Regions from separate parts of the Pseudomonas tolaasii NCPPB 2192 genome, predicted to be linked through region 2. Evidence: riboswitches for the same ligand, from Rfam matches in the RefSeq annotation. Region 2 holds a riboswitch; each other region holds the start of a gene.
What was found. Region 2 has a riboswitch for cobalamin ahead of ATI14_RS20220 (CbtB domain-containing protein). Riboswitches for the same ligand answer to the same signal wherever they lie in the genome.

Region 1 (9,759 bases), 1.1 Mb from region 2:
GGTGCAGGCGCCTCATCTTCTGGAACGCTGGCTGCGCACCCTCGATCAAGACAGCAGCGCCTTGCAGCACTGGCTGAGCCAGGCGCGCACCCGGCGTCTGGGGCTGTATTACGAGCGCCTGTGGCAGTTCGCCGTGCAGCACGCGCCGGGCGTGGAGTTGCTGGTGGCCAATCTGCCGATCCGCCGCGCCGGGCATACCCTCGGTGAGCTGGACATGCTGCTGCGTGACCGTGACGGCGTGCATCACCTGGAACTGGCGATCAAGCTCTACCTGGGCCCCCAGGACGGCAACGGTCACGACAGCGCGCAGTGGCTGGGCCCGGGCTGCCATGACCGCCTCGACCGCAAGCTCGCCCATCTGGCCCAGCATCAACTGCCGATTTCGGCACGCCCGGAAAGCCGCGAAGTACTGGCAGCGCTGGATATTCAGCAATTCGACGCGCATTTGTGGCTCGGCGGGTACCTGCTATACCCGTGGCCTGGGCAGGCCGAACCGCCCACAGGTGCGCACCCGCAACATTTACGTGGGCGCTGGTTGCATCAACGCGACTGGCAGGATTTTGTCCGCCTCAGCCCGCCCGGTCGCTGGCAACCCCTGCCCCGGCATGCGTGGCTGGCGCCGGCGCATTACCCGGCCGCCCAGGTGTGGAGCGAAGAGCAGATGCAAGGCTGGCTCGCCCAGCTGGACCCGATGGCGCCGGCGCAGTTGCTGGTGCGGCTGGTTCAGGTGGGTGAGGATTGGGAAGAAGCCGAGCGGTTGTTTCTGGTGGCGGATCTTTGGCCGAATGTGCCGGGGGCTGGCTGATAGTCTTGTAGTGGTTTTCAGGGCCTCATCGCAGGCAAGCCAGCTCCCACCTTTTTTGTGGGAGCTGGCTTGCCTGCGATAGCAATCGGCCGGCCGCTACAGGCTGTCGATATGCCGATAATCCAGCTGCAACCCTGCCGCCAGCTCATGAGCCCGCCCCAACCGGATCGGCCCGCGCTCTATATCCACCAGCAAACCCGGACACCCCAGCGACGGCAACCCGGCAATATCTTTCAGCCGTCCATCCGTGATCACCAGCAATCGCTGCTGCTCCGCCGGATAGCGTTTGCGCCGCGCCACCAGCCAATGCCCTGCTTCGGTCAGCGCTGCCAGCAACGGTGTACCACCGCCAGCTCCCAAGTGCTCCAGCCACCCTGCCAGGCCTTTTGCAGCTTTCAAACCCTGAACCTGCCACACCGGCGATTGCCCGCTGGCCGTCAACAGCGCCATGCGCGCTCGCTGGCGATACGCGTCATCAAACAGTTGGGCCAATAAGCCTTTGGCATCGGTCAGTGCCCGGTGGCGCCGGGTAGACGCTGACGCATCGACAATCACCAGCCACAACTCATGGGCTGTACGGCTGCGCAGGTGAAACAGCAAATCCTCTCGCGATTGCGGGCGACCGCCCAGCAACGTGCCGGACCAATTGATCGAGCCCTGCCTGGCGCTGCGCGCCTTGCCGTGCCTGCCACCGTCCACTCGCCCTGCCTTGGGCCGGGCATCCGCCCCCGCGTCAGGTCGAGGGCGAATGCCTAAGGCTTTTTTGGCCAGGCGGGGACTTCCCGGCGTGCGCCCGTGGGCAAGGCTGGAGCAGGCATATCGCCCCACTGGCCCTGGCCAGGCGAGCTGTCGGCAGCGCCGGGCGACTGCCCTTCGCCCGGTGGACTGCCCGGCGGGGATTGTTCCTGGCGACGGTGGCGCAGGGCAAATTCGGCCACGGCCTCGATATCTTCCTCGGCAATCGCCGTCGCCCCACGCCAGGCCGCATGGGCTCTGGCGCCACGCAGCCATACCAGGTCCGCACGCAAGCCATCGACGCCAGCCGCAAAACAACGCTCGGTGATCTGCGCCAGGGCATGGTCGTCGAGCTCAATGCTGTCGAGCCGCGCCCGCGCCTGGGTGCAGCATTCGCGCAAGGCAGCCTGTTGCCCGGCCCACAGCGTGCAGAACGCAGCCGGGTCGCGGTCGAAATCCAGGCGACGGCGGATGATCTGGCCGCGCTCGGTCGGCAAGGTTTGGCCACTCAAGGCCACATTGAAGCCGAAACGGTCGAGCAGCTGAGGGCGCAACTCACCCTCTTCCGGGTTCATGGTGCCGATCAGCACAAAGCGTGCGGAGTGCCGATGGGAGATGCCATCGCGCTCAACCAGGTTGGTACCACTGGCGGCCACATCCAGCAGCAGGTCGACCAAGTGATCGGGCAACAAATTGACTTCATCGACGTACAGCACGCCCCCGTCCGCCTTGGCCAGCACGCCCGGTGAAAACTGCGCGCGGCCTTCGCCCAGCGCCGCGTCCAGATCCAGCGTGCCGACCAGACGCTCCTCGGTAGCGCCCAAGGGCAGCGTGATGAATTGACCACTAGCCAGCAGGTCTGCCAGCCCCCGCGCCAACGTGGACTTGGCCATGCCACGCGGGCCTTCGATCAGCACGCCGCCGATCTTCGGGTCGATGGCGGTCAGGCACAGCGCCAGTTTCAAATCGTCGGCGCCGACCACGGCGGACAGCGGGAAATGGGGAATATCAGTCATCATCAACTCTCACTAGATCGTTCCCCCGCTCCCGCGTGGGAATGTATCAATGGACGCTCTGCGTCCGCTCTTGTGACGCAGAGCGTCACGGGCTGCATTCCCTCGCAGAGCGTGGGAACGAGCGGTGCGGTTTTCAGCTGTCTTCTTCTATATCCAGCAACAGGTTTTCCAGAGCGTCCTTATAGGGCCCCGGTTCCTGCCACATGCCGCGCTGCTGGGCTTCGAGCATGCGTTCGGTCATGTCGCGCAGGGCATCGGGGTTGTGCTGCTGCACGAAAGCCCGGGTGTCGGGGTCCAGCAGATAGGCGTCGGCGAGCAAGGCGTATTGGTGATCATCGATCAGCGCGGTGGTGGCGTCGAATGCGAACAGATTGTCCACGGTCGCCGCCATTTCGAATGCGCCTTTGTAGCCATGACGCTTCACGCCCTCAATCCACTTGGGGTTGGCCGCCCGGGAACGAATGACCCGGTTCAGCTCTTCCTTGAGCGTGCGGATCTTCGGCAAGTCCGGCTGGCTGTGGTCGCCATGATAGCTGGCAGCCTTGTCGCCGCTCAGGGTCTCGACGGCGGCAAGCATGCCGCCCTGGAATTGGTAGTAGTCATTGGAGTCGAGCACGTCATGCTCACGGTTGTCCTGGTTCTGCAACACGGCCTGCACCTGACTCAGACGCCGGGCGAACTGTTCGCGGGCAGCAGTGCCTTCATCCGAAGCGCCATAGGCGTAGCCACCCCAGTTCAGGTAAACCTCGGCCAAATCCTCGCGGCTCTGCCACAGGCGACCGTCCACCGCGCCCTGCACGCCTGCGCCATAGGCGCCCGGTTTGGCGCCGAAAATGCGCCAGCCGGCCTGTTTCGCCGCCGCGTCTTCGTCCAGGCCAGACTGGCGCAACGCCTCGCGTTCACTGCGCACCTTGGCCGCCAGCGGGTTCATGTCGTCCGGCTCATCCAGCGCTGCCACGGCCTGCACCGCCGCGTCAAACAGGCGGATCAGGTTGGCAAATGCATCACGGAAGAAACCCGAGACGCGCAGCGTCACGTCCACCCGCGGGCGGTCGAGCAAGCTGATCGGCAGGATCTCAAAATCATCCACCCGCTGGCTGCCCGTGGCCCACACCGGGCGCACCCCCATCAAGGCCATGGCCTGGGCGATGTCGTCGCCGCCGGTGCGCATGGTGGCGGTGCCCCACACCGACAGGCCGAGTTGGCGCAAATGGTCACCGTGGTCCTGCAAATGCCGTTCAAGAATCAGGTTGGCCGACTGGAAACCGATGCGCCATGCCGTGGTGGTGGGCAGGTTACGCACGTCCACCGTAAAAAAATTGCGCCCGGTGGGTAGCACGTCCAGGCGCCCACGGCTCGGCGCGCCACTGGGTCCGGCCGGCACAAAGCGTCCGCTCAGCGCATCCAGCAAACCGCGCATTTCCGCCGGGCCGCAGGCGTCCAGGCGCGGCGCCACGACGAAGCGCAGGCTTTCGATCACCGCTTTTACTGCTTCCCAGCCAGGTTCTTCCAACTGTTCCAGTGGCCCTTCGAGTGCCTGCTCGATCAAACGCGCCGCGTACAATTCCAGACGCTCGCGGGTATCGCCGGCGGTGCGCCACAGTTGTGCGTCGATCTTCTGCAATACATCGGGACGCCGCCCGGTCCAGGGTTCGGCCAACGCACAGTCCAACGGATCAAAGCCCAATTCAAAGGCCTTGGCGATCACTCGCAGCAAGCTCGACTGCGGGCCACGGCCATCGCCGCGCGGAATACGCAGCAGGGCCAGCAAGGTGTCGATGCGCAAGCGCCCCTCGGGCGATTCGCCGAAAACATGCAAGCCGTCGCGGATCTGCGACTCTTTCAAATCACACAAATACGTGTCGAGGCGCGGCAGCCAGACGGCGGCGTCGGCCTCGCTGTCCATCTCCAGTTCCCTGTCGATGCGGGTTTCGAGCACCAGCTTGAGAATGTCTTTTTGCAGCTCCAGGGCGCGGCGCGGGTCGAGCAATTGCGCCTCGTAATACTCGTCCGCCAACAATTCAAGGTTGCGCAGCGGGCCGTAGGTTTCGGCGCGGGTCAGCGGCGGCATCAAGTGGTCGATGATCACCGCCTGGGTACGACGCTTGGCCTGGGCGCCCTCGCCCGGGTCATTGACGATAAACGGGTATATGTTCGGCAAAGGCCCGAGCAGTGCATCCGGCCAGCAGTTTTCCGACAAGCCCACGCCCTTGCCCGGCAGCCATTCAAGGTTGCCGTGCTTGCCCACATGGATAACGCCATGGGCGCCATAGGTGTGGCGCAGCCAGAAATAAAACGCCAGGTAGCCATGGGGCGGCACCAGGTCCGGGTCGTGGTACACCGCACTGGCGTCCACCTGATAACCGCGCGCCGGCTGGATGCCGACAAATGTCAGGCCCAGCCGCAGGCCGGCGATCATCATGCGCCCATCGCGGCACATCGGGTCGTTGTGCGGCGCCCCCCAACGTGCAATCACCGCCTGGCGGTTGGCTTCGGGCAGACGCTTGAACATCGCCTCGTATTCATCCATGCCCAGGCTTTGGTGGCACGGGCGCAGGTCGAGGCTGTCCGGATCATTGGTGACGCCACCGAGCAAATCGTGGATCAGCGCAGTGCCGCTGGCCGGCAATTCACTGGGCACCGGGTAGCCTTCAGCTTGTAGCGCACGCAGGATATTCAGCGCCGCCGCCGGGGTATCCAGGCCCACGCCGTTGCCGATGCGGCCATCGCGGGTCGGGTAGTTGGCGAGGATCAGCGCGATGCGTTTTTGCGCGTTCGGCACCCGCGCCAACTCGACCCAACGCCGCGCCAGTTCGGCGACGAAATCCATACGTTCGGGCGCGGCGCGGTAGCACACCACGTCCGACTGGCTGCGCTCGCTGCGCCAGGCCAGGTCCTTGAAGCTGATCGGGCGGCTGATAATGCGCCCGTCCAGCTCCGGCAACGCAATGTGCATGGCCAGGTCGCGCGGGCCAAGGCCCTGCTCGCTGGCCTGCCAGCCGGGCTCGTTGTCCTGGGCGCAAATGGCCTGAATCACCGGAATATTGCGTCGAAACGGCCGTAAATGCGGCGCCTCGGGGCTCGACTGAGCGAAGCCGGTGGTGTTCAGAATCACCGCCGCCTGCACGTCATCCAGCCAATCCTCGACCACCGTCAGGCAGCCGGGCTCTTTCAAACTGGCCACCGCAATCGGCAGCGGGTTAAGGCCCGCCGCCTGCAAGCGCTGGCAGAACACATCGATAAAACCGGTATTGGCCGCCTGCAAATGGGAGCGGTAGAACAGCACAGCGGCCACGGGAAACGCAGGGTTCCAGTCCGTTTGCCAGTCATTGAGGCGCGGGTTGGCGCTTTGCGGATGATAAATCGCCGTGCGCGGCAAGGTTTGCGGCTCGGCCCAGGCGTAATCGCGGCCCAGAAAACCACTGGCCAGGCAGCGATAAAAATCCAGCGCGTTGCCCATGCCGCCCTGACGCAGGAAATGCCACAGGCGGTCGCGCACCTCCACGCCCACGGTGCTCAGGCTGCTGAGTTCCGGGTCCGGGCGATCGTCCCCCGGCACCAGAATCAGCTGCACGCCGCGCTCGGCCAGCTCCACCAGACGCTCAATGCCGTAGCGCCAATAGCCGATGCCGCCGTGCAGCGAAATCAGGATGACCCTGGCGTGGCGTAGCACTTCATCGACGTACAGGTCGACCGATGCATGGTTCTGCACCTGCATCGGGTTGGCCAGGCGAAAGCTGGGGTAATCGTCAGGCAACTGCCGGGCGGCTTCGGCCAGCAGCGCCAGGCTCGAATCACCGCTGCACAGGATCACCAGCTCTGCGGGGGTTTGGCCCAGGTCGGCAATATTGTCGTCCGAGACGAAACCGCCGGGCTGGGTCCTGAGCAGGTGCATGGGTTAAACGCTGAGCGCAGCGCGCAGTTGCGCTTCAAGGCCTGCCGCGTCCAGTTCCTGACCGATCAACACCAGGCGCGTGGTGCGCGCTTCGTCCGCGCCCCAGGCGCGGTCGAAGTGCTTGTCGAAACGCGTGCCCACGCCCTGGATCAGCAAGCGCATCGGCTTGTTCGGAATCGCGGCAAAGCCTTTGACGCGCAGGATGCCGTGTTGCACCACCAGTTGGGTCAGGGCGTCGAGCAGCAGTGCTTCGTCGGCTTGCGGCAGGTCGATGGAAATGGAGTCGAAGGCATCGTGGTCGTGATCATGGTCGTCGTCACCGTCGTGGTGATGATCGTGATGGCTGTGACGACCGTCGATGTGCTCTTCAGAGCCGGCGCCCAGGCCAATCAGCACGTCCAGCGGCAGGCGACCGCTGCTGGCTTCGATGATTTTCACGGCTGGCGGCAGCTCTTCGGCGACTTCGAGGCGCACGCGGGCCAGGTCTTCGGGGCTGATCAGGTCGGTTTTGTTGAGAATCACCAGGTCGGCGCTGGCCAGTTGGTCGGCGAACAACTCGTGCAGCGGCGATTCGTGGTCCAGGTTCGGGTCGAGTTTGCGCTGGGCGTCGACTTGATCCGGGAACGCCGCGAAGGTGCCCGCAGCCACCGCCGGGCTGTCGACCACGGTGATCACCGCGTCAACGGTGCAGGCGCTGCGGATTTCCGGCCACTGGAAGGCCTGAACCAAAGGTTTTGGCAGGGCCAGGCCCGAGGTTTCGATAAGAATGTGATCGAGGTCGCCGCGACGGGCCACCAGTTCGCGCATCACCGGGAAGAACTCTTCCTGCACGGTGCAGCACAGGCAGCCGTTGGCCAACTCGTACACGCGGCCATTGGCTTCTTCTTCGGTGCAACCGATGGAGCATTGCTTGAGGATTTCGCCATCAATGCCCAGCTCGCCGAACTCATTGACGATCACCGCAATGCGACGGCCCTGGGCGTTGTCGAGCATGTGCCGCAGCAGGGTGGTTTTGCCCGAACCGAGGAAGCCGGTAACGATGGTGACGGGGAGTTTGGCCAGTGTTTTCATCGGATGCCCTTGAGGGCGGGCATACGGGACGACAAGCCCTGCGACGGCGCGCAGGGGCTGATTTCGTCACCGGATCACCCCGCCCGGTTGAATTGAAATTCGGTTGCGAGGCAGGTCTCCTGGCTTGGGGCTTGCAGGTCTTGCGACCGGCGCTGATTGCGCCTTCCCGCCGATTTGGCAGTGGCGTGGCAGTCAGCTCAACCCTTTACAGTTGCGGGGGCAGCCGCGGCTTGGACCGCGTTCCCTTCTTAGCTCCGGCCTGAGTCGGAGAACCTCGAGGGTGCAAGGCTACGCAGTGCTTGGGGGATGGTCAATGATGGGGTTTGGGTTGTGTACACATCCGTTGCTGCGGTTGCGGCCACCTGCGGACCGCGCTCCCCCAGAAAATGAATATCCAGCGGTGGGAGCGGGCTTGCCCGCGTAAGCGGAGTGCCAGCCCGCATCTATGTCGCTGCCAGACCGCCTTCGCGGGCAAGCCCGCTCCCACATTTTTGACTGTGCTCGGCTTTTCTTTTCTGTCGGAGTTGAGCTCCCGCACCGAAGCGTTTTTGCTTCGCACCACTCAGACCGCCGTGCTTTTGCTTCTGTAAGAGCGGAACCCCTATCAGCCGCTACTCAAGAAACGGATAGGTACACCTACCAAAAACACATCCCGAATTGACTCACCTCCCACCCCCATGCTCTCCTACACCTCTTGTTTCGGGTGCCCTGCAAAGGGTGAAACGGGAAACCGGTGCGTCATAGCGATATGACCAGTCCGGTGCTGCCCCCGCAACGGTAAGCGAGCGAAGCGTCATTGCCACTGTGCGCAGGCATGGGAAGGCGATGCTTTCAGGACTCTCTCAAGAGCCCCCTCGCAAGCCCGGAGACCGGCCCGAAAATCAGATAACAAACCCGCGGTGGGCGGGCGCTGTTCGAACCCTGCGTGCCCGGCTCGCGGGGTTTTCATGCGCCTGCGTCACCCTGAAACCCGAAGGGACGCGCCATGTCGATCATCAGCAGCACCTCGCACACCGCCAGCACCACTTCCACCCTGAGCCAACGCCTGACCGCCGCCATCGGTGCGTCGATCCTCGGCGCGTGCCTGGTGTATTTCGCCGGTTTCTCGCACATCGAAGCGGTGCACAACGCCGCCCACGATACCCGCCACAGCGCCGCGTTCCCGTGCCACTGAGACCTGCCGACATGATCAAGCGTATTGCCCAGACCGCAGGTTTCACCGGCTTGCTGGCCGCCCTGCTGCTGACCCTGCTGCAAAGCTTTTGGGTCGCCCCGCTGATTTTGCAGGCGGAAACCTTTGAAAACGCCTCGCCAGCCGCCGAAGTCGCCCATGAACACGCCGACGGTGCTGCTGCGCACACTCACGACGCCGAAGCCTGGGAGCCTGAAGATGGCTGGCAGCGCGTGCTGTCGACCACCGGCGGCAACCTGGTGGTGGCCGTAGGTTTTGCGCTGATGCTGGCCGGTCTTTACACGCTTCGCGCGCCCACTCGCACCGCTCAAGGTTTGCTGTGGGGCCTGGCCGGTTATGCGACGTTCGTGCTCGCGCCAACCTTGGGTCTGCCACCTGAATTGCCGGGCACCGCTGCCGCTGACCTGGCCCAACGCCAGATCTGGTGGATCGGCACCGCGGCCTCGACCGCCGTCGGTATCGCACTGTTGGTGTTCGGTCGCAACTGGCTGCTGAAAATCCTGGGCGTGGCGATTCTGGCCGTGCCACACGTGATCGGCGCGCCGCAGCCGGAAGTGCATTCGATGCTGGCGCCCGAAGCGCTGGAAGCGCAGTTCAAGATTGCCTCCCAATTGACCAACGTGGCGTTCTGGCTGGCCCTGGGCCTGATCAGCGCCTGGCTGTTTCGCCGCCATCGCGACGGTCAATACTCGGTATGACCCTGGTGGTCGGCCTGGGCTGCCAGCGCGGCTGTGATGTTCACACCTTGCTGGCGCTGTTTGAAACCGCCCTCGCCGAGGGCGGCATTGAATGTCGGCGCGTGACCGCATTGGCCAGTATTGATCGAAAAAGGGATGAGCCGGGGCTGATCGCCCTGGCGCAACGGCTGAATCTGCCTTTGGAATGTTTCAGTGCCGAACAACTGGCGCCCTACGCAGACCGCCTGAGTCACAAGTCCGATGTGGCTTTCGCCCATACCGGCTGTTACGGCATCGCCGAAAGCGCCGCATTGGCCCTCGCCGAACAACTCGGCAATGCCCCCGCCCGCCTGCTGATCACCCGGAAA
Region 2 (9,759 bases):
CCAGGGCAAACAGTTTGAGCATGGAAAATAACCTCAGGGTTTGCGCAGCAGGTAAGTGTCCATGATCCAGCCATTTTCCAGGCGTGCCGCCTTGCGCACTCGCTGGATTTCGTCAGCCACTTCGTTCACCTTGCCGCTGATGAGAATTTCATCCGACGTGCCCAGGTAGGCGCCCCAGTAGATGTCCATGTCCTGATCGGTCACGGTTCGGTAGGAATCTTCGGCGTCGAGCATGACCACCAGGGTGTCGGCCTCACTCGCCTGCCCGGCCGCCAGACGGCGCCCGGTGGTGATCTCGATGGAACGGCCGATGCGGTTCAGCGGCACTTTGTGCTGCGCGGCCAGGGCCTGCACGCTGGTGATGCCGGGGATCACTTCAAACTCGAACTCGGCGCGGCCACTGGCAAGAATCGCCTGCAGGATACGAATGGTGCTGTCGTACAACGCCGGGTCGCCCCAAGCCAGGAAAGCGCCTACTTCGCCGTCGGCCATTTCCTCGTTGATCATGCGCTCGAAGGTCTGCTGCTTGTCGCGGTTCAGGTCCTGCACGGCGGTGGTGTAATCAATGTCTCCCCGCACACGCTCGGGGCAGTCGGCCTCGACGAAGCGGTAGCCGGGCTCGCTGATGTAGGTCTCGCAGATCTCGCGGCGCAGGTCGATCAGCTTGTCCTTGCTCTGGCCCTTGTCCATCAGGAAAAACACGTCGGTGCGGTTCAGCGCCTTCACGGCCTGCATCGTGATGTAGTCAGGGTTACCGGCGCCGATGCCGATGATCAGGATGCGTTTCATGGGTTGCTCTCATTGCGGGGCGTGGATTTTGCCATGTTCGCGCGCTCAGGCGCGAGTTTCCAGGCGCAGGCGCCACACGTCGTTGAAGCGCAGTTCGGTGGCTGACAGCGGCTCGACGTCAATCAAGTAGAACATCGAGACAGGAAATTTCATGACGTACAGCATGGCGGCGCGGATCACGAAGGGGTGGGTGACGGCCACCACGTGACCGGGTTGGGTTTCGAGGCATTTCATCCAGCGGCCGACCCGCGCACAGACTTGGTCGACAGATTCTCCGCCATGGGGCGCACTGGCATTGTCAGTGAGCCATTCCAGCAATTCTGCGCGATCAATCTCGTCGATGTCCTTGCCTTTCCATCGTCCAAAGTCGCCATCACGCAGGTCTTTTTCGACGATGGGACTTGTGCCGAACATCCCCGCCGTCTGTCGAGTGCGAGCTTCTGGCCCGCACAACAGGCGCGCGTTTTTCTTGTAACGGTTCGCAAGGGATAGCCCTGCGTTTCGCCAATCCATAGCAACGGACTCGTTATCAGGAAAACTCCCCTTTTTCTGCTGAGGGGTCACAGCGTGGCAAATGAGTGTCAACCGGGTCGTTTGCATCACAATTCACTCTGTTTCGGCGCGCAGTCAGCGTAGACTCGCCAAGTTGTTTCAATATGTTACAACGAACATGAAACAGGAAGCCGGTGCAAACCCGGCGCGGTCGCGCCACTGTATTCGGCCTCACAGCCGTAAGCCAGACCCTGTTTCTGCCCTCTCGCTATCCATTTCGGGACGCGTCATCCCTGGAGGTTTTCATGGCTAATACCGCCGCAACCAACCCTGATGTTTATGTGCCGACCATCCCCTTGGGCGAAATCCTGCCCTGGGCGATCTTCGGCGGCCTGCTGTTGCTGCTGGCCATCTACTTCGTCGGTGCCGAACAAGGCGCCACCGCCGTGTTCAAGGGCATGTATGTGCATGAGTTCGTGCACGATGGCCGCCACCTGCTGGGTTTTCCCTGCCACTGACCTCAAGAGAGACATGACATGACAGGGCATTTACTCGTACGCGGAATGCTGGTGGGCCTGCTCGCCGGCATCTTGGCGTTTGGCTTCGCCAAGACCTTTGGCGAGCCGCAGATCGACAAGGCCATCGCCTTCGAAGACCAGATGGCGCAGATGCACGGCGATGCGCCGGAAGAAGAACTGGTGAGCCGCGAGGTGCAAAGCACCTTTGGCCTGTTCACCGGCGTGGTGGTGTACAGCGTGTCCCTGGGCGGCATTTTCGCCCTGGTGTTCGCCTACTCGTTGGGCCGCATCGGCAAAGTAGGCCCGCGCGGCCTGGCGGCGCTGCTGGCATTGGCCGCTTTTGTGACGATCATCCTGGTCCCCGGCCTGAAATACCCGGCCAACCCGCCGTCGGTGGGCGACCCGCAAACCATCGCGCAGCGCACCAGGCTGTTCTTCCTGATGCTGCTGGTGTCGGTGGCCGCCGCCGTGATTGCAGTCAACGCCGCACGCAAGCTGATCGCCCGTCGCGGCGTCTGGGCCGGCGCCATCCTTGGCGTGGCGCTGTACATCGTGATCGTGTCGGTGGCCGGAAGCCTGTTCCCGGTGATCAACGAAGTGCCGGAGCAATTCTCCGCCGTGCTGCTGTGGAAGTTCCGCGTGGCATCGCTGGGCATTCAACTGGTGCTGTGGACCACCCTCGGCCTGGTGTTCGGCGCGGTGGCCGAGCGCAAACTGAGCCAGCCACAGGCACGGTTCAACTCGTAAAACGCTAAATCCCCGGGCGGGCCAGGTACAACACCTGATAACCCGTGCCGGGGTGCTGCGCGTCCGGCGCGTTGGCCGACAAGGTGATCCGGATCAGGCGCCAGGCCTGCACATCCAGCGCCAGGAACACCGCAAACGTATCGCGGCTGTCGGCCAGTTGCCGATTGCGGATTTTCCCTTCGGCCAACACGGCGGCCCGGTCCGCGCCCGGCTCCAGCGGCCACTCCTCCCGGTACAAACTCAACGCGTTCTGCGCCGGGCCCCGTTGCACATCCAGCGGCAGCCAGCTCTCGATGTGTGGGCGGCCAAAACTGTCGAGTACTTTTTGGAAACGCTCACCGAGCAGAAAGTCGGCGGCCTGCAACGGGTCGGCCCACAAGTACACCGATGAATACACATTGCCCCCGCTTTCCCGGGCGATAAACGCCTTGAACAGCAAGCCTTCGGCGTGATCCCACAACGGCCCAAGCTGTGCAGCGCGACGGCGAATCACGCCCATGTCGTAATCGGCGGGCAGGCGGTGTGAATACTGTTTGGCGAACATGGCAAAGCTCCCGTGCAAGATGAGATTACAGCTTGCGCAGGACGGGTGATTTCAACAAGATATCAGTCGATATAGGTGCAATAAGGAATTGAAATGACTGATGCACTCAAACCCCTGGATATCGACACGGTGCAGGCCTTCGTGCTGGTCGCCGACTTTGCCAGTTTCACCCGCGCGGCCGAGGCGCTGGATACGTCACAGGCTGCCATCAGCCTGAAGCTCAAGCGCCTGGAAGAACGCCTGGGTTATCGCCTGCTGGAACGCACCCCCCGCCATGTGCGGCTATCGCCCCGAGGCGAACAATTCATCGCCGCCGCCCGTGCGCTGCTCAACGCCCATGAGCGTGCCTTGGGCGATATGAGCGCTGAGGCGGCGAGACGATTGGTCATCGGCATCAGCGACCATGTGGCAGGCCCGGACTTGCCGCACTGGCTGAGCCGCCTGGCGGCGTATGACCCGATGGTCATTCTCGAGGTGCGCATCGCCTCTTCCCGGGACCTGGTCGCGGCCTTTGACCGCAACGAACTGGACGCGGTGATCGTGCGCAACGAGGGTGACCGCCAGGACGGGGACGTGTTGGCCGTGGAACGCTTCGGCTGGTTCGCCGCCCCGACCTGGCAGCACAGCCCGGGAACGCCTTTGCGCATGGCGACCATGGCAGCCCCTTGTGGCGTGCGGCATTTGGCTACGCGGGCGCTGGATGAGGCGCAGGTGGACTGGACCGAGGTGTTTGTCGGTGGCGGCGTGATGGCGGTGGGTGCAGCGGTCAGCGCAGGGCTGGGAGTGGCCGCCCTCGCCCACCGGGTAGCGCCGGCGGGGGCTGTGGAAGTTGGCGAGCAGTTTGGGCTGCCGGTTTTGCCGGTCAGTGAGGTGGTGTTGCACAGCCGGATCAGTGATGCGCGCTCGCGGGAGACGTTGCGGGCGTTGAGTGCTACGTTTCGGGGCGCTTTGCAACGCCAGGTGGGGCACTGAGTAGCGACCGGATCAACGTCCGGTCGCCCCCTGCCCTGCAGCGACGCTCAGGGCCGACAAACAGCATTTTTACGCCACAGGCACGGCTTCACCCACCGGCTCAGCGGCGGCCTGGGCTTGCAATTGCGCGGCATGCTGGCTGTAGTCACGCAGGTACACGATGAACTCCTGCAGCAGGCGGTCCCACAACTCCAGTTGGTTGCGCAGGTGCGGCGCACCGACGCCAGCCACCACCACGTCCATTTCCATCAGCAAAAACTCACCCTGCAACGACAACCGCGCAAAGCGACGCGAAGCATTCCACACCTGGGCCAGGCCTTCGGGCAGCTCACCCTGTACGCGCAGCGCGCAGCTGTAAGTGAAGTCGACGAAACTGCCCTGTTCCGCCGCGGGGTTGCCGAAACGCACGGCAAACCCGATGCCCTGGCTGGCGCTGAGCAGTTGCACGATGCCGTTCTGTTCGGTCTGGTTAACGCGGTAACCGGCTGCCTGCAGCAGCTCGGTCAGGCTTTGCGGGGTGACGCTGGTGATCAGTTGAACATCGCTCATAGTGTCTCTTCCTTGTTGATCAATAATTCAGGGCGGTGTGCGGAACATCAAACCGATTAAGGTATAGCTCATCATCAAAACCCTGGGCGAGTTCTTCAAATCTTCCCTTGTGCCATTGCGCAAAGGTTGAGGGCTCAATCCAGGTCGCGGGCGTCGTGACGCTCACGCAATTGCTCGGAAACGTCCCCCGAGACCCGGTTCACCCGGCGCCCGCGCTGCACGGCGGGTCGCGCCTCGATGGCGTCGGCCCAGCGCAGTACATGGGTGTACTCGTGCACGGAAAGAAACTCCGCTGCGCCATACAAGCGGCCTTTGACCAGCCCGCCGTACCAGGGCCAGATGGCGATGTCGGCGATGGTGTATTCGTCGCCGGCAATGTATGGGCTGACGGCCAGGCGCTGGTCCAGCACGTCCAGCTGACGCTTGGTTTCCATGGCAAAGCGGTTGATCGCATATTCCATCTTGCTCGGCGCATACGCGTAAAAGTGCCCGAAACCGCCGCCCAGGTAAGGCGCGCTGCCCATCTGCCAGAACAGCCACGACAGGCATTCGGCCCGCGCCGCAGGTTCGGTGGGAAAGAACGCACCGAATTTTTCTGCGAGGTACTGCAAAATCGCCCCGGACTCGAACACCCGGATCGGCGTAGCGCCGCTGCGGTCCAGCAATGCCGGGATTTTCGAGTTCGGGTTCACCGACACAAAGCCGCTGCCGAACTGGTCGCCGTCGCCGATCTTGATCAGCCAGGCGTCGTATTCCGCGCCGCTGTGGCCCAAGGCGAGCAGTTCTTCGAGCAGGATGGTGACCTTCTGCCCGTTGGGCGTCGCCAGTGAGTACAGCTGCAAGGGGTGCTTGCCCACCGGCAGCTCCTTGTCATGGGTCGCACCGGCGACGGGCCGGTTGATGCTGGCGAAGGTGCCGCCGCTTTCGGTTTCCCAGGTCCACACCTTCGGGGGTACATAGTCAGTCATGAATTTACTGCTCCTTGGTTTGAGTAGTGTTCGACGCGGCCAGTTGAGCCACGTTCCATCCGCCGCCCAATGCCTTGATCAGGCCCACATTAGCGCTCAATTGCTGGGTTTGCAGTTGCAAGACTGTGCGTTTGGCTTCCAGCGCCGCCACCTGGGCGGTCACCACGTCCAGATAGGCCACGGCGCCCTGGCGGTAACGCGAGGTCGACAGGTCTTCGGCGTATTGCGCGGCTGCCGCAGCATCGCGCTGATCATCCAGCGCGCTGCCCAGGCCGGCGATCTGCGACAGGTTGTCTTCGACTTGCTCGAACGCACCCAACACCACGCCACGGTATTTCGCCGCGGCTTCATCGGTGGCGGCCTTGGCGATATCCACCTGGGCCTGACGCGCGCCGCCATCAAATAGTGTCCCGACCAGCGACGGGCCGATGGCCCAGAACAGGTTGGGCGCACTGAGCAGGCGAGCAAACTCGTCACTCTGATAACCGCCCTGGGCGCTCAAGGTGATCTGCGGGAACCACGCCGCCCTGGCCACGCCGATACGTGCATTGGCCGAGGCGATACGCCGCTCAGCGGCGGCGATGTCCGGGCGACGTTGCAGCAGGCTGGACGGCACGCCGGTCGGCACCGTCGGCAAGGCAATCGGCGCGACGTTGACGGCCACGCTGTAGGTGGAAGCGGATTCGCCGAGCATGGCTGCGATGGAATGCTCCAGCACCGCGCGCTGCACCTGCAGTTGGGTGAGTTGCGACTTGACGGTCGACAACTGCGTACGCGCCCGCGCCACATCCAGCCCGGAGACAATCCCGCCGCCGTGCAAGCCTTCGGTCAGGTTCAGGGCTTTGGCGTAGGCGTCACGGGTCTGTTCCAGCAACTGGTTTTGCCAGTCGATGCCGCGCAGGCGGATATAGCTGTCGGCCAGTTGCGCTTGCAGGCTCAGGCGTACCGAGGCCAGGTCAGCCTTGGCGGCTTCGGAATCACTGGTACCGGCGGCAACGGTGTCGCGCACGCGGCCCCACAGGTCGACTTCATAGTCCACCTCAAGGCCCAATGTGGCCGAGTTGTAGATGTCTGGCGAGGTCGCCGAACGCAATGGCCGGTTATCCGACTGGCGAATCCGCTGGCCATTGCCAAGTGCTGAAATCTTGGGAAACAACCCGGAGCGCGCCTGCGCCTCAAAGCCCTGGGACTGTTGATAGTGGGCCAGCGCCGCGCTCAGGTCGGCGTTGTTTTTCAGCAGTTCCTGCTGCATCGCGTCCAGTTGCGGGTCGTTGTAGATGCGCCACCAGCCATCACGGTTGGCCTGATCATTCGGCGTGCCGACGGTCCACGGCCCCTGGGTGTGGAACTGCGCGGCAATCGGGGTGGGCGGCACCTTGAGCGGCGGCGCCAGCGAACAGGCACCCAGGCTCAAGGTGGCGAGCAGCCCCAGCACGGTGCGCTTAGCCATGGGGTTTGACCTCATTCGCGGCGACGGCGAGTTGCACCGAATCATCATCGGCCAGGCCATCGGGCGGTGTGTCGATCACGCGGTCGGCGGCCTGCAGGCCGCTGGCAATCTCTACGCTGTCGCCGAAATCGCGAGCGATGCTGATGGTTTTGAAGTGCACGTGGTTCTGCTCGTCCAGGGTGGCGACGCGCATGCCCTTGTCATCGAACACCAGCGCGCTGGACGGAATGCGCAGCACATCGGCCTGCACCGGCAGGTCGAACTGCACGCTGGTGTAGCCACCCGGCAGCAGACGGCCACCGGGGTTGTCCACCAGCAATTGCACCAGCGTGCTGCCGGAGGCGGCGTTGACCGCATCGGCGGTGGCGATCACCTTGCCGGTAAAGGTTTCGCCACGGTATTCCGGCACGCTCAAACGCGCGGTGGTGCCTTCGCGAATCTGCGGCGAGAAGGTTTGCGGCACCTGCACGTACACGCGCAGGCGGCTGACATCGGCCACGGCAAACAGCTCTTTGCCGGCCGCCCCACCGGCGCTGATCAAGGCGCCCACGTCCGTGCTGCGCGCCGTGACCACACCGGCAAATGGCGCTACCAGATGCTGGAAGCCTTTGGTGGCAACCAGTTGCTCGACATTGGCCTTGGCCGCCGCCACCTGGGCCAGCTTGGCGGTCAGGTCGCCGGTGCGTTCATCCACGTCCTGGCGCGACACCGAATCATTCACCAGCATGGCCTGCCAGCGTTTGGCGGTGGTTTGCGCAAGGGCCGCGTTGGCCTGGGCCGAGGCCAGGGTGGCGCGGGCTTGCAGCAGTTGCTGGTCGAGTTCCGGGGTGTCGATCTCGGCCAGTACCTGCCCGGCTTTGACGCGGGTGCCGATGTCGACATTCCAGGCTTTCAGGTAGCCGTTGACCCGGGCAAAAATCGACGCGCGGGAGTAGGCCTCCATGCGCCCCGGCAGGTTGAGCACTGGCCCCTGGGCCTGCACCAGCGGCTTGATCAGGTTGACGCTGGGGAGCGCCTGGGCGTCGGTCCAGGTCTTGAGGTCACGGGATTCGCTGGCGCGCACGCCGAGGCCGACACCGACGATGACAACCACGACCACCCCGCCCACAAAGAGCCAGAGCAGGCCACGGGAAGGCTTCGGTTGAGAATGGGAAACGGACATGTCAAACCCCTACGGTAACGGTGGTCGCAAGCGGCGCGTGTTGGCGACGCCCGTGCACAAGGCTGAAAATCAGTGGAACCAGAATCAGGCTGGCGATGGTGGCGAAGGTCAGGCCGCCGATCACCGCACGGCCGAGCGGCGCGTTCTGTTCACCGCCCTCCCCCAGGCCCAGGGCCATGGGCGCCATGCCGATGATCATCGAGATGGCAGTCATCAACACCGGTCGCAACCGGGTGAAGCCGGCCTCGAGCGCGGCCTGCACCGCATTGCCGTGTGCCGCCAGGCGTTCGCGGCAGAAACTCACCACGAGGATGGCGTTGGCAGTGGCCACGCCCATGCACATGATCGCCCCCGTCAGCGCCGGCACCGACAGTGGCGTGTGGGTTACAAACAGCATCCACACAATGCCCGCCAGCGCCGCCGGCAACGCGGTGATGATCACAAACGGGTCGGCCCAGGACTGGAAGTTGACCACGATCAGCAGGTAAATCAGCACCACGGCGCCGAGCAGGCCGAACAGCAAGCCGCTGAAGGCCGCGTTCATGGTTTGCACCTGGCCCTGCAAAATCACTTTGGAACCGGTCGGCACTTCACCGGCGTGGGCGGCGATGATCTTCTGGATATCGGCAGATACGCCGCCCAGGTCACGGTCCTGAATCGCGGTCAGCACCTCGACCACCGGCTGGATATCCGACTGGCTGAACACCGAGTTGCTGTGGCTGCGCTGGATATTCGCCAGGCCGCCCAGAGTCTGGTCCGGCGCCGCCCCGCTGCCGCCGCTCAGCGGCAGGTTGTGCAACGCCGCCAGGCTTTCCAGGCTGTATTGCGGGGTTTGCATCACGATCGGGTAAGAGATGCCGTTGGCCGGGTTCAGCCAAAACGTCGGCGCCACCTGGCTGGAACCGGCGAGGTTGACCACCAGGCTGTTGGTCACATCGCGCTCGGTCAGGCCGACCAGTTGCGCGCGGGTGCGGTCCACGTCGATGTTGAAGGTGGGCAACTGTCGCGACTGCTGGATGCGCGCGTCCACCACCCCCGGCACCCGGCGAATGTCACGCAGCAACGCGTTGGCATAGGTGAAGTTGGCCGCCAGGTTATTGCCGGTGATTTGCAGGTCGATCGGCGCCGAAGAACCGAAGTTGAGAATCTGCCCGACGATGTCCGAGGCGGGGAACGAGAACACCGCACTCGGGAATTCCCGTGGCAGGGTTTCGCGCAATTCGCGCATGTACTCGGCGGTCGGGCGATGGCCTTCATTCAGGCTGATCTGGATGTCGCTGTCCTGGGAACCCACGGTGCCGGTGTTGTTGTACACCACGTTGATGCCGCTGATGGACAGGCCGATGTTGTCGACCAGGGCCTTGAGTTCATCCGCCGGGACCTTGCGGCGGATCGAGTTTTCAATCTCGGCGATCAGGTGCGCATTGCTTTCTACCCGCGTGCCCACGGGGGCCCGAACGTGCAGCAGAATCAGGCCGGAATCCACTTCAGGGAAGAAGTTGCGCCCCAGGAACGGCACCAGTGCAAACGACACCGCGACAAACGCCAGCAGGCCGATCACCACCGTG
Region 3 (9,759 bases), 820 kb from region 2:
AGGTTGATCTCCGCCGGGGAGCCGGCGCCTTCGACCATTACCACCGGGTAGGCTTCGCTCAACCGCGCGTGGGAGGCCAGCACCGCTTGCATCGCGACGGCTTTGTAGTCGTGATAGGCGACCGCGTTCATGCTGGTGACGGCGCGGCCATGGATGATGACCTGGGAGCCGGTGTCGCTGTTGGGCTTGAGCAGCACCGGGTTCATGTCGGTGTGCGGTGCCAGGTTGGCGGCCTGGGCCTGCACGGCCTGGGCGCGGCCGATCTCGCCGCCCTCGGCGGTCACCGCGCTGTTGAGTGCCATGTTCTGCGGCTTGAATGGCGCCACCGCCACGCCCTGGCGCACCAGCCAGCGGCACAGCGCAGTCACCAGGGTACTTTTGCCGGCGTCGGAGGTGGTGCCCTGCACCATCAGCGTACTCATGGTGCTTCCTTATAGGCAGTCAGCGCTGCGTCCAGCCGCCGCCAATCCGCCTCGGTGTCGGGCAGGCCGAAACGCACGCTGCTGTCGTGAACAAACAGGCGCAGCAGAATGCCGCGCTGGGCCATGAATTCGTGCAGCCGTTCGGCATGGGGCGTGATCAGCCACTGGAACAGTGCGCAGCCGCCATGGGGTTGAAAGCCATGGCCTTCAAGCAGTTCGAACAAGCGCTGGCCGGCCTCGACACAGCGCGCTCGTTGCCGAACATGCCCGGCGGTATCGCGCAGGCACTCCTGGCCCAGCACCCGCGTCGGCCCGCTGACGGCCCAGGGCCCGAGCTGCTCGGCCAACAACCTGAGCAAGCGGCGCTCGGCCAGCACGAAGCCCAGGCGCACACCGGCCAGGCCGAAAAACTTGCCGAACGAGCGCAACACAATCAACCCGACCTGATGCGTCTGGCCCGCCAGGCTTAACTGCGGGGTGACGTCCATAAACGCTTCGTCCACCACCAGCCAGCCGCCGCGCTGGGCCAGGCGCGAGTGCCAGTCCAGCAGGCGCTGGGGAGCCAGGTTCAAACCCGTGGGGTTGTTGGGGTTGACCACCACCAGCACGTCGAGGCTGTCGAGGAAGAAGTCGACTTCCTGCTCCTGCACTTCACGCACCACATACCCGGCGCGGCGCCAGGCTTCAGCGTGCTCGGCGTAACAGGGTGACAGCACGCCAACCTTGCCGGTGCGGCGCAAACGCGGCAGCAACTGGATCGCCGCCTGGGAGCCCGGCACCGGCAGCACGTGGGCGGCGCCGTAATACTCACTGGCGGCCTTTTCCAGGCCGTCGTCGGTTTCCGGCAAGCGCGCCCAGGCCCGCAAGGGGATCTCGGGGATCGGCCACGGCCAGGGCGCCAGGCCGCTGGACAGGTCCAGCCAATCAGCCTCGGCAATCCCGTACTGCATGGCTGCCTTGCGCAGCCGACCACCGTGCTCAAGCATAAAATTGCGCCCCCGCGCACAGGATCAGCAGCCACAACCATACGCCGCGCTGCACCAGCTGCCAGCCCCGGTCAATGGAATCGGCATCGGCCGCCGGGCCTTCGCCCAACTGCGGGCGCTGATGCAACTCGCCGTGATAGATCGCCGCTCCGCCCAACTCAACCCCCAGGGCACCGGCACCAGCGGCCATGACGGGCCCGGCGTTGGGGCTGTCCCATGTCGGCCCCTGGGTGCGCCAGCATTTGAGTGCCAGCCGGGTTTTGCCCAATACGGCGTAGGTCAATGCCACCAGCCGTGCAGGAATATAGTTCAGTACATCGTCGATTTTGGCCGCCGCCCAGCCGAAACGCTCAAAGCGTTCATTGCGATAGCCCCACATGGCGTCAAGGGTGTTGCTCAGGCGATAGAGCACCACGCCCGGCACCCCGGCGACGACAAACCAGAACAGCGCGGCGAACACCGCATCGCTGCCGTTCTCCAGCACCGACTCGGTGGCGGCACGGGCCACTTCGGTGCTGTCCAGCTCACTGGTCTGACGGCTGACCAGGTAGCTCACGCGCTTGCGCGCCTCTTCAAGGTCGCCACTGCGCAGAGCTTGGGCCACCGGAATCACATGCTCACCCAGGCTGCGCATGCCGAGGGCGCAGTACAGCGCCAGAATCTCCAGCACCCACCCGATATAGGGTGCCCACGACAAGGCGGTGGCGAGCAGGGTCAGCGGCACCACGGCGATAAACCACGCGGTCACACCATGGCTGCGCCAGCCACGGCCACCGCTGTTGAAACGCCGCTCGATGCGCGCGGCGAAATTGCCGAACGCCACCAGCGGATGCCAGCGCCTCGGTTCGCCCAGCAGCGCATCCAGCGCCACTGCCGCGACACACAGCAAGGCCACACTCATTGACTCACTCCCCACCTATTTTCATACAACATGTCACTCAGCGGCCGCGGTTCGGTCCAGCCTTCGAGCTGCAACATCGGTGCCGGGTAGAACTCCGCTACCGGACCCAGGCACAGCACCGCCAAGGGTTTTGCGCCGGGCGGCAAGCCCAGCAAGTCGGCCAGGGCCTGGGGTTCGAACAACGACACCCACCCCATGCCGAGGCCTTCGACGCGCGCCGCCAGCCACAGATTCTGGATCGCGCAGGACAGCGACGCCATGTCCATTTCCGGCAACGTGCGCCGGCCAAAAATGTGGCGCTCGCGATCATCCATCAGCGCTGCCACCAGCACCTCTGCGCAATCGTGGATGCCTTCGACCTTGAGCTTCATGAACGCGTCGGAGCGCTCGCCCAGGGCGTCGGCGGTGCGCACACGTTCTTCCTCCACCAATTGCTGAATTTTCCCACGCAATTGCCGGTCGCTGATGCGGATGAACCGCCAGGGCTGCATCAAGCCGACACTGGGCGCCTGGTGCGCGGCCTGGAGCAAACGTTGCAGCAATTGGGGCGCGACGGTGCCGCCGGTGAAGTGGCGCATGTCGCGGCGTTCGGCGATGGCGCGGTAGACGGCCTGGCGGTCGGCTTCGGGGAAGGCGCTGTCGGTCATGACCTCTTCGCGGGCAAGCCCGCTCCCACACTGGATTGGGTTTCAACTCGGTACATTGTGGGAGCTGGCTTGCCTGCGATGGCGGCCTCCCGGTCGGGCGCGAACAGTGCAGCCACCGCCGCCGGATTCGACGGAAAATAAAAGTGCACGTAGGACGCGGTCATTCGCCCCTGCCGGTAAACCGCCTCGGCGCCGCGCCCGCCATTGGGGCTCAGGCCACGGGCAATCGGCTGCCATTCGGTGCTGGTCAGGGAATGGTGATAGGTGTGGCCACGCAGTACGCCTTCCGGCAATTCGACACTTTGCAGGGCCAGCGCCGCGAGTTTTTTCTGCATCACCGCGTCGCCCTGCAACAAGCCGACCAGCTCGGCACGGGTGCCGTCTACGTCGGTGAGCGAATCCAGCAGATAAAGCATGCCGCCGCATTCAGCGAGCAAGGGTTTGCCGGCGGCGTGGTGGGCGCGGATGGCGCTGAGCATCGAGGTGTTTTCCGACAGCGCCTTGTGGTGCAGTTCCGGATAACCGCCGGGCAGATACAGACTGTCGGCGTCAGGCAATTCGCGGTCGTGGATCGGCGAGAAAAAGTGCAGCTCGGCGCCCATGGCCCTTAACAGATCCAGGCTGGCGCCGTAGGTAAAGGCGAACGCTTCGTCACGGGACACGGCGATGCGCACACCATGAAGCAACGGCTCGGCCTCAATCACATGCGGCGCGGCAAACGTCACCGGCGGCGGCAAGGCGACTTCACAGCTGCTGCCCAATGCCTGGGCGGCGGCATCCAGGCGTACGTCGAGGTCGTTCAACTCGCTGGCTTGCACCAGGCCAAGGTGGCGGCTGGGCAATTCGATGCCCGTTTCCCGAGACAACGCGCCGTACCAGCGCAGGCCCTCGGTGAGGCTGCCCTCCAGCAATTGCGCGTGACGCAGGGTGCCGACGCGGTTGGCCAGCACGCCGGCGAACGGCAGGTCCGGCTGATAGCGCGCCAGGCCCAGGGCCAGCGCGCCGAACGTCTGGGCCATGGCGGTGCCGTCGATCACGCCGAGCACCGGCACACCGAAATGCCGCGCGAGATCGGCGCTGGACGGGGTGCCGTCAAACAGACCCATCACGCCTTCGATCAGGATCAGGTCGGCCTCGCCGGCTGCTTCCCACAGCAAACGGCGACTTTCCTGCTCGCCCACCATCCACATGTCCAATTGATACACCGGCGCACCGCTGGCGCGCTCGTGAATCATCGGGTCGAGAAAATCCGGCCCGCATTTGAACACGCGCACTTTACGCCCCAGGTTGCGGTGCAAACGGGCGAGCGCGGCGGTGACGGTGGTTTTGCCCTGGCCGGACGCCGGTGCGGCGATCAGTACGGCCGGGCAATGACGGGGCTGATTCAAAGTTCGACGCCCTTCTGTGCCTTGATACCGGCCTGGAACGCGTGTTTGAGCATGCCCATTTCAGTGACGGTGTCGCCCATTTCGATCAATTCGGGCTTGGCGCCACGGCCGGTGACCACTACATGTTGCATCGGCGGCCGGGCTTGCAGGTCGCTGAGAACCTGGTCGAGGTCAAGGTAGCCGTGCTTGAGGGCGATGTTCAGCTCATCCAGTACGACAAGGCCGATGGAAGGGTCTTGCAGCAATTCGCGGGAAACCGCCCAGGCCGCTTCGGCCGCCGCGATGTCGCGCTGACGGTCCTGGGTTTCCCAGGTGAAACCTTCGCCCATCACATGGAAACGCACCTGCTCGGGGAAACGGCGGAAAAACAGTTCTTCGCCTGTGCTGTTGCGCCCCTTGATGAACTGCACCACGCCGCACTGCATGCCGTGGCCCATGGCGCGGGCGAGCATGCCGAACGCCGAACTGCTCTTGCCTTTACCGTTACCGGTGAGTACCAGCAGCAATCCGCATTCGTTGGGGGAGTTGGCGATGCGCTCGTCGATCACGGCTTTTTTGCGCAGCATGCGCGCCAGGTGACGCTCGTCGCGGTCGGGGGAATCAGTCATGGCAGCTCTCCGTTGGGGCTGGACAAAAACGGCGGGCAGGAAAAAGACAAAACAGACAGCCAAGCATCGCCCACCGTGATGCTGTTGGATGCTTCAGGCCGGTCTCCGGACTCATGAGGGGCGCGCTCTGCTGGAAAGCGGCCGACGATGCACCTTCCCATATCGCGCGCGATACAGTGGCAAAAAGCATCGTTTCACTCATTTACCGTTGCGGGGGCAGCGCCGGAATCGCGGCGGCACTGTGTACAAGTGCGCTCACTCACCGGCTTCCCTGTTTCACTCCGTCGACACGCGGGCCACAGAGCACCTGGAACAAGCCGCGAAGGTTAGTGGGTTGGGGGTGGAGCGTCAATTAAAGCTGGCCTCTGACTTGAACCATCTGACAGCCCTGCTTCTCTACCCTTACAGGTATTCAGGAGAAAACCATGCATAAAACAAGACTTGCCTTACTCATCATGGTCGCAGGCACCCTCGCTGCCTGCGGTGAAAGCTCTACCCTGCAGGTGTCCGATGGCACCGGGCCGTCGCCCAAGCTGCCGGAACCCAACAAAACTCTGATCCCCACCGTGAATATTGCACCGGCGATTGGCTGGCCTGCTGGCGTAAAGCCGACTCCGGCTGCAGGCACTCAGGTAGCGGCCTTCGCCGAAGGCCTGGACCACCCGCGCTGGCTGTATGTGCTGCCCAATGGCGACGTGCTGGTGGCGGAAACCAACGCGCCGCCCAAGCCGGATGACGCTAAGGGCATTCGTGGCTGGGTAATGGAGAAAGTCATGGGCCGCGCCGGTGCCGGCGTACCGAGCCCGAATCGCATCACACTGCTGCGTGATGCCGACCACGACGGCGTGGCCGAGACGCGCACGGTGTTCCTCGAGAACCTGAATTCACCCTTCGGTATGACGCTGGTGGGCAACGACCTGTATGTGGCCGACTCCGACAAGCTGCTGCGCTTCGCCTACACGCCGGGGGAAACCGCGATCAAGGGCGCTGGCACCACGGTCGTCGACCTGCCGGGCGGCAGCATCAACCACCACTGGACGAAAAACGTGGTGGCCAGCAAAGACGGCAGCAAGCTGTACGTGAGCGTCGGCTCCAACAGCAACGTCGGCGAAAATGGCCTGGAAGCGGAGGAAGGCCGGGCGGCCATCTGGGAGGTGGACCGCGCCACAGGCCAGCATCGCATTTTCGCCTCGGGCCTGCGCAACCCCAATGGCATGGCCTGGGAACCGCAGAGCGGCAAGCTGTGGACCGCCGTGAACGAGCGCGACGAGATCGGCAGCGACCTGGTGCCGGACTACATCACCTCGGTCAAGGACGGCGCGTTTTATGGCTGGCCTTTCAGCTATTACGGCCAGCATGTGGATGCGCGCGTGACGCCGCAAAACCCGGATCTGGTGGCCAAGGCCATTGCGCCGGACTATGCCGTGGGCCCGCACACCGCCTCGCTGGGCCTGTCCTTCGCCGAGGGCAACAAACTCCCGGCGCAATTCAGCAGCGGCGCGTTTATCGGCCAGCATGGGTCGTGGAACCGCAAGCCGCACAGTGGCTATAAGGTGATCTTCGTGCCGTTTGAAGGGGGCCAGCCCAAAGGGCAGCCGGTGGATGTGCTGACCGGTTTCCTCGACAAGGACGAGAAAGCCATGGGCCGGCCGGTGGGTGTGGTGATTGATCAGCAAGGGGACTTGCTGGTGGCCGATGATGTGGGGAATAAAGTGTGGCGGGTGTCGGCGGCGAAGTAAGCGGCTTCAAGACCTCCACAAACCCAATGTGGGAGCTGGCTCGCCCGCGATAGCATCGCCGCTGTGCAACTGATGCACCGAGGTGACTGCATCGCAGGCAAGCCAGCTCCCACACAAGCCCGCCCCCACATTGATTTCGGCTTGCCTTAAGGGTTGCGCGCCAGGTTGCCCGGCAATACGCGCTTGGCACTCAAGTAGGCATTTTGCCAATAGGCCTTGGACAAGGTGTCCAGCTTCACCGTCCCGCCGGTTTGCGGTGCGTGTACAAAGCGGCCTTCACCGACGTAGATCCCCGCGTGACTCACCTGCGAACCGCCACCGGTGGCGAAGAACAGTAGATCCCCCGTCTGCAGGTTCTGTTCGCTGACGTCCTGTGCACGCATCACGATCAGCTCGCGGGTGGTACGGGGCAAAGAGATGCCGGCGGCATCACGAAACACAAAACCGATCAAGCCACTGCAATCAAACCCGGAGTCCGGCGTGTTGCCACCCCAACGATAAGGCGTGCCGACCAGGCCCAACGCGCGAAAGAGCACGTCTTCAGCGGCAGGCGAATAACTTTGCGTGGAATAATTGAACACCGGCTTGGGCTTGACGGCTACGGGAGCCGGCGGCGGTGGGCGGCTTGCGCAGGCGCTGAGAAGCGCGGCGCAAACGAGAAGAAAGAGGCGGGCTGAGGTCGACATGGGCAGAACAATCCTGGTCTGGATGCGGCTTTTCGCTGCCGAACGCTGAAAACCAGAACGCGCAAGCAAAGCTCGCGCGAACGGATTACAACAACATCCAGGGATTCTAGCGCTTACACGTCAAACTTCAAGTATCACTTTAAGTTTACTTGCTGGCGGTAACCGTAGTCGGGGCCATGGCGAGGGCACGCTTGGCTTCGATGAAGGTTTTGCTCCAGTAGCTGTCGCCCAGGTTGTCGACTCGAACACCGCCACTACGGCGGCTGCTGGAGTGGATAAACTGGTTATCGCCCAGATAGATACCGGCGTGGCTAACGCGCCCACGACCTGCCGTGCTAAAGAAAAGCAGATCACCGGGCTTGAGGTTGTTGCGGGCGACCAACGGTGCATCCACGTTGATCATTTCGCGAGTAGAGCGCGGCAGGTTCATGCCGGCCTCTTCGCGAAACAGGTAGCCGATGAAGCCGCTGCAGTCGAAACCGGCTTCAGAGGTACCGCCGAAACGGTAACGGGTACCGATCAGGGACATGCCGCGTTCAAGAATGCTGTCGGCCAGAACGGGAAGCTGGTAAGGCTTGCTGCCGGCGAAGTCGGCAAGTTCTTTCTCGGTTGCAACTTCTTCCTCATAGACCGTGGAAGACTGCGATGCAACGAACTTTGCCTGGGACTGATGTTGGGTTTTTTGCTGCTCGACCACCTGTTGAGGGTGGGAGGCGCAACCAAACAACAGGGTAACGAGTGCGAGTGGCACGAGGGGTGCGAAGCGATTTAGCATGGGCACGACCGTGGCTGATGTGTAAAGAAGTCGAGACTATGCCCTCTATCACATCGATTTGCAAATTCAATCGTGATCTATGTGACTTCTTGTTCGGACTATGACATCTAAGCCCTTAACACCCATTTCTTGCCATTTACGTGGTCAAACCGGCCAAAACGCAGGTTTTCTGGCGCCTGAAATATGCCGAAAGCCTTGATTTGACTGGGCTGGCTACCAGCCGAGGGTTTCTTTCAGGAAGGGAATGGTGAGCTTGCGCTGGGCCTGCAAAGAGGCCTGATCGAGTTGTTCGAGCAAGTCGAACAACGCACTCATGCTGCGAGTGCCGCGGGTGAGGATGAAGTGCCCGACTTCGTCGGTCAGGTGCAAACCGCGACGGGAAGCACGCAATTGCAAGGCACGCAATTTGTCTTCGTCAGACAGCGGGCGCATCTGGAAGATCAGCGCCAGTGTCATGCGCGATTTGAGGTCAGCGAGCTTGATCGGCAGTTCACGCGGCGACGTGGACGCCGCGATCAGCAAACGCCTGCCACTGTCCCGCAGGCGGTTGAACAAGTGAAACAGCGCTTCTTCCCAATCCGCCTTGCCGGCGATGGCCTGCAAGTCATCCAGGCACACCAGTTCGTATTGCTCAAGGTGGTCGAAGATACCGGTTCCGCGGTCCATCAATTCAGCCAGCGGCAGATAAACCGCCGGTTCCCCCATCTGCTCGAAACGCAGGCACGCCGCCTGCAACAGGTGGGTACGCCCCACGCCGTGCTTGCCCCACAGATAGATCAGGCTTTCAGTCCACCCGGCGTCGGCTTCGCAGAGCCGCTCGACATAGCCGAGTGCAGCGGCATTGGCGCCTGGGTAGTAATTGATGAAGGTGGCGTCGTCACGCAGACGCACACCCAAGGGCAGCTGAATCGGTTTCATGCTGACTGAACGGCTCCAAACGAACCGTTAGTGGCCTCTGTGTAAAGTTTGCAAAGTTTATACCCGTGACGCCGGGCGCACAATGCAGCAGACCACAAGCAAAATCAAAGGTTTGCGTTAACTCGGAGCGATTTGCGCAAATTATTTGACCCCCACCCCCAGAAACAACAAACCCGGCCTGAGCCGGGTTTGTGACTTGATGGTTACAAGTCGGGGTCTTCGACGCCCGTGTACACATCCGAATCCTTGTACAGATCATGCACATGGCGCACCAGCACCATGATCACCGCCGCCACCGGCAGCGCCAGCAGGATACCGGTAAAGCCGAACAGCTCACCGCCTGCGAGGATCGCAAAGATCACCGCCACCGGGTGCAGGCCGATGCGGTCACCGACCAGCAGCGGCGTGAGCACCATACCTTCCAGCGCCTGGCCGACCATAAATACCGCGACAATCCCCAGCATCGGGTACAGGTCGCCGCCAAACTGGAACAGCCCCGCCACCAGCGCGGCACCAATGCCGATCACAAAGCCCATGTACGGCACGATCGCCGCCAGGCCTGCAATCAAGCCGATCAACAACCCCAGCTCCAGGCCGATGGCCATCAGGCCGGCGGCATAGATGATGCCGAGCGCCAGCATCACCAGCAACTGGCCACGCACGAACGCGCCAAGCACTTCATGACATTC

Region 1: linked by a shared signal. The riboswitch ahead of ATI14_RS24805 (CbtB domain-containing protein) and the one ahead of ATI14_RS20220 (CbtB domain-containing protein) in region 2 are both predicted to bind cobalamin.
Region 3: linked by a shared signal. The riboswitch ahead of cobO (cob(I)yrinic acid a,c-diamide adenosyltransferase) and the one ahead of ATI14_RS20220 (CbtB domain-containing protein) in region 2 are both predicted to bind cobalamin.

What each region holds. Positions count from the first base shown of each region.
Region 1 covers NZ_PHHD01000001.1:5,428,378-5,438,136, forward strand. The annotation lists gene ATI14_RS24780 (DUF1853 family protein) at 1-805, shown strand, start outside; gene ATI14_RS24785 (vWA domain-containing protein) at 902-1,504, opposite strand; gene ATI14_RS24790 (magnesium chelatase ATPase subunit I) at 1,558-2,556, opposite strand; gene cobN (cobaltochelatase subunit CobN) at 2,690-6,451, opposite strand; gene cobW (cobalamin biosynthesis protein CobW) at 6,455-7,522, opposite strand; cobalamin riboswitch at 7,615-7,814, opposite strand; cobalamin riboswitch at 8,207-8,414, shown strand; gene ATI14_RS24805 (CbtB domain-containing protein) at 8,508-8,696, shown strand; gene ATI14_RS24810 (CbtA family protein) at 8,708-9,412, shown strand; gene ATI14_RS24815 (cobalamin biosynthesis protein) at 9,409-9,759, shown strand, end outside.
Region 2 covers NZ_PHHD01000001.1:4,305,319-4,315,077, reverse strand. The annotation lists gene ATI14_RS20235 (alpha/beta hydrolase) at 1-22, opposite strand, end outside; gene cobF (precorrin-6A synthase (deacetylating)) at 34-789, opposite strand; gene ATI14_RS20225 (histidine phosphatase family protein) at 835-1,389, opposite strand; adenosylcobalamin (AdoCbl) riboswitch at 1,441-1,586, shown strand; gene ATI14_RS20220 (CbtB domain-containing protein) at 1,587-1,799, shown strand; gene ATI14_RS20215 (CbtA family protein) at 1,818-2,546, shown strand; gene ATI14_RS20210 (DUF4865 family protein) at 2,551-3,090, opposite strand; gene ATI14_RS20205 (LysR family transcriptional regulator) at 3,184-4,062, shown strand; gene ATI14_RS20200 (YbjN domain-containing protein) at 4,132-4,611, opposite strand; gene yghU (glutathione-dependent disulfide-bond oxidoreductase) at 4,746-5,579, opposite strand; gene ATI14_RS20185 (efflux transporter outer membrane subunit) at 5,584-7,029, opposite strand; gene ATI14_RS20180 (efflux RND transporter periplasmic adaptor subunit) at 7,022-8,191, opposite strand; gene ATI14_RS20175 (efflux RND transporter permease subunit) at 8,193-9,759, opposite strand, start outside.
Region 3 covers NZ_PHHD01000001.1:3,486,087-3,495,845, reverse strand. The annotation lists gene ATI14_RS16255 (cobyric acid synthase) at 1-422, opposite strand, end outside; gene cobD (threonine-phosphate decarboxylase CobD) at 419-1,408, opposite strand; gene cbiB (adenosylcobinamide-phosphate synthase CbiB) at 1,401-2,309, opposite strand; gene bluB (5,6-dimethylbenzimidazole synthase) at 2,306-2,956, opposite strand; gene ATI14_RS16235 (cobyrinic acid a,c-diamide synthase CobB) at 2,953-4,344, opposite strand; gene cobO (cob(I)yrinic acid a,c-diamide adenosyltransferase) at 4,341-4,952, opposite strand; cobalamin riboswitch at 5,032-5,278, opposite strand; gene ATI14_RS16225 (PQQ-dependent sugar dehydrogenase) at 5,378-6,691, shown strand; gene ATI14_RS16215 (C40 family peptidase) at 6,838-7,377, opposite strand; gene ATI14_RS16210 (C40 family peptidase) at 7,523-8,152, opposite strand; gene hda (DnaA regulatory inactivator Hda) at 8,366-9,070, opposite strand; gene ATI14_RS16200 (AI-2E family transporter) at 9,274-9,759, opposite strand, start outside.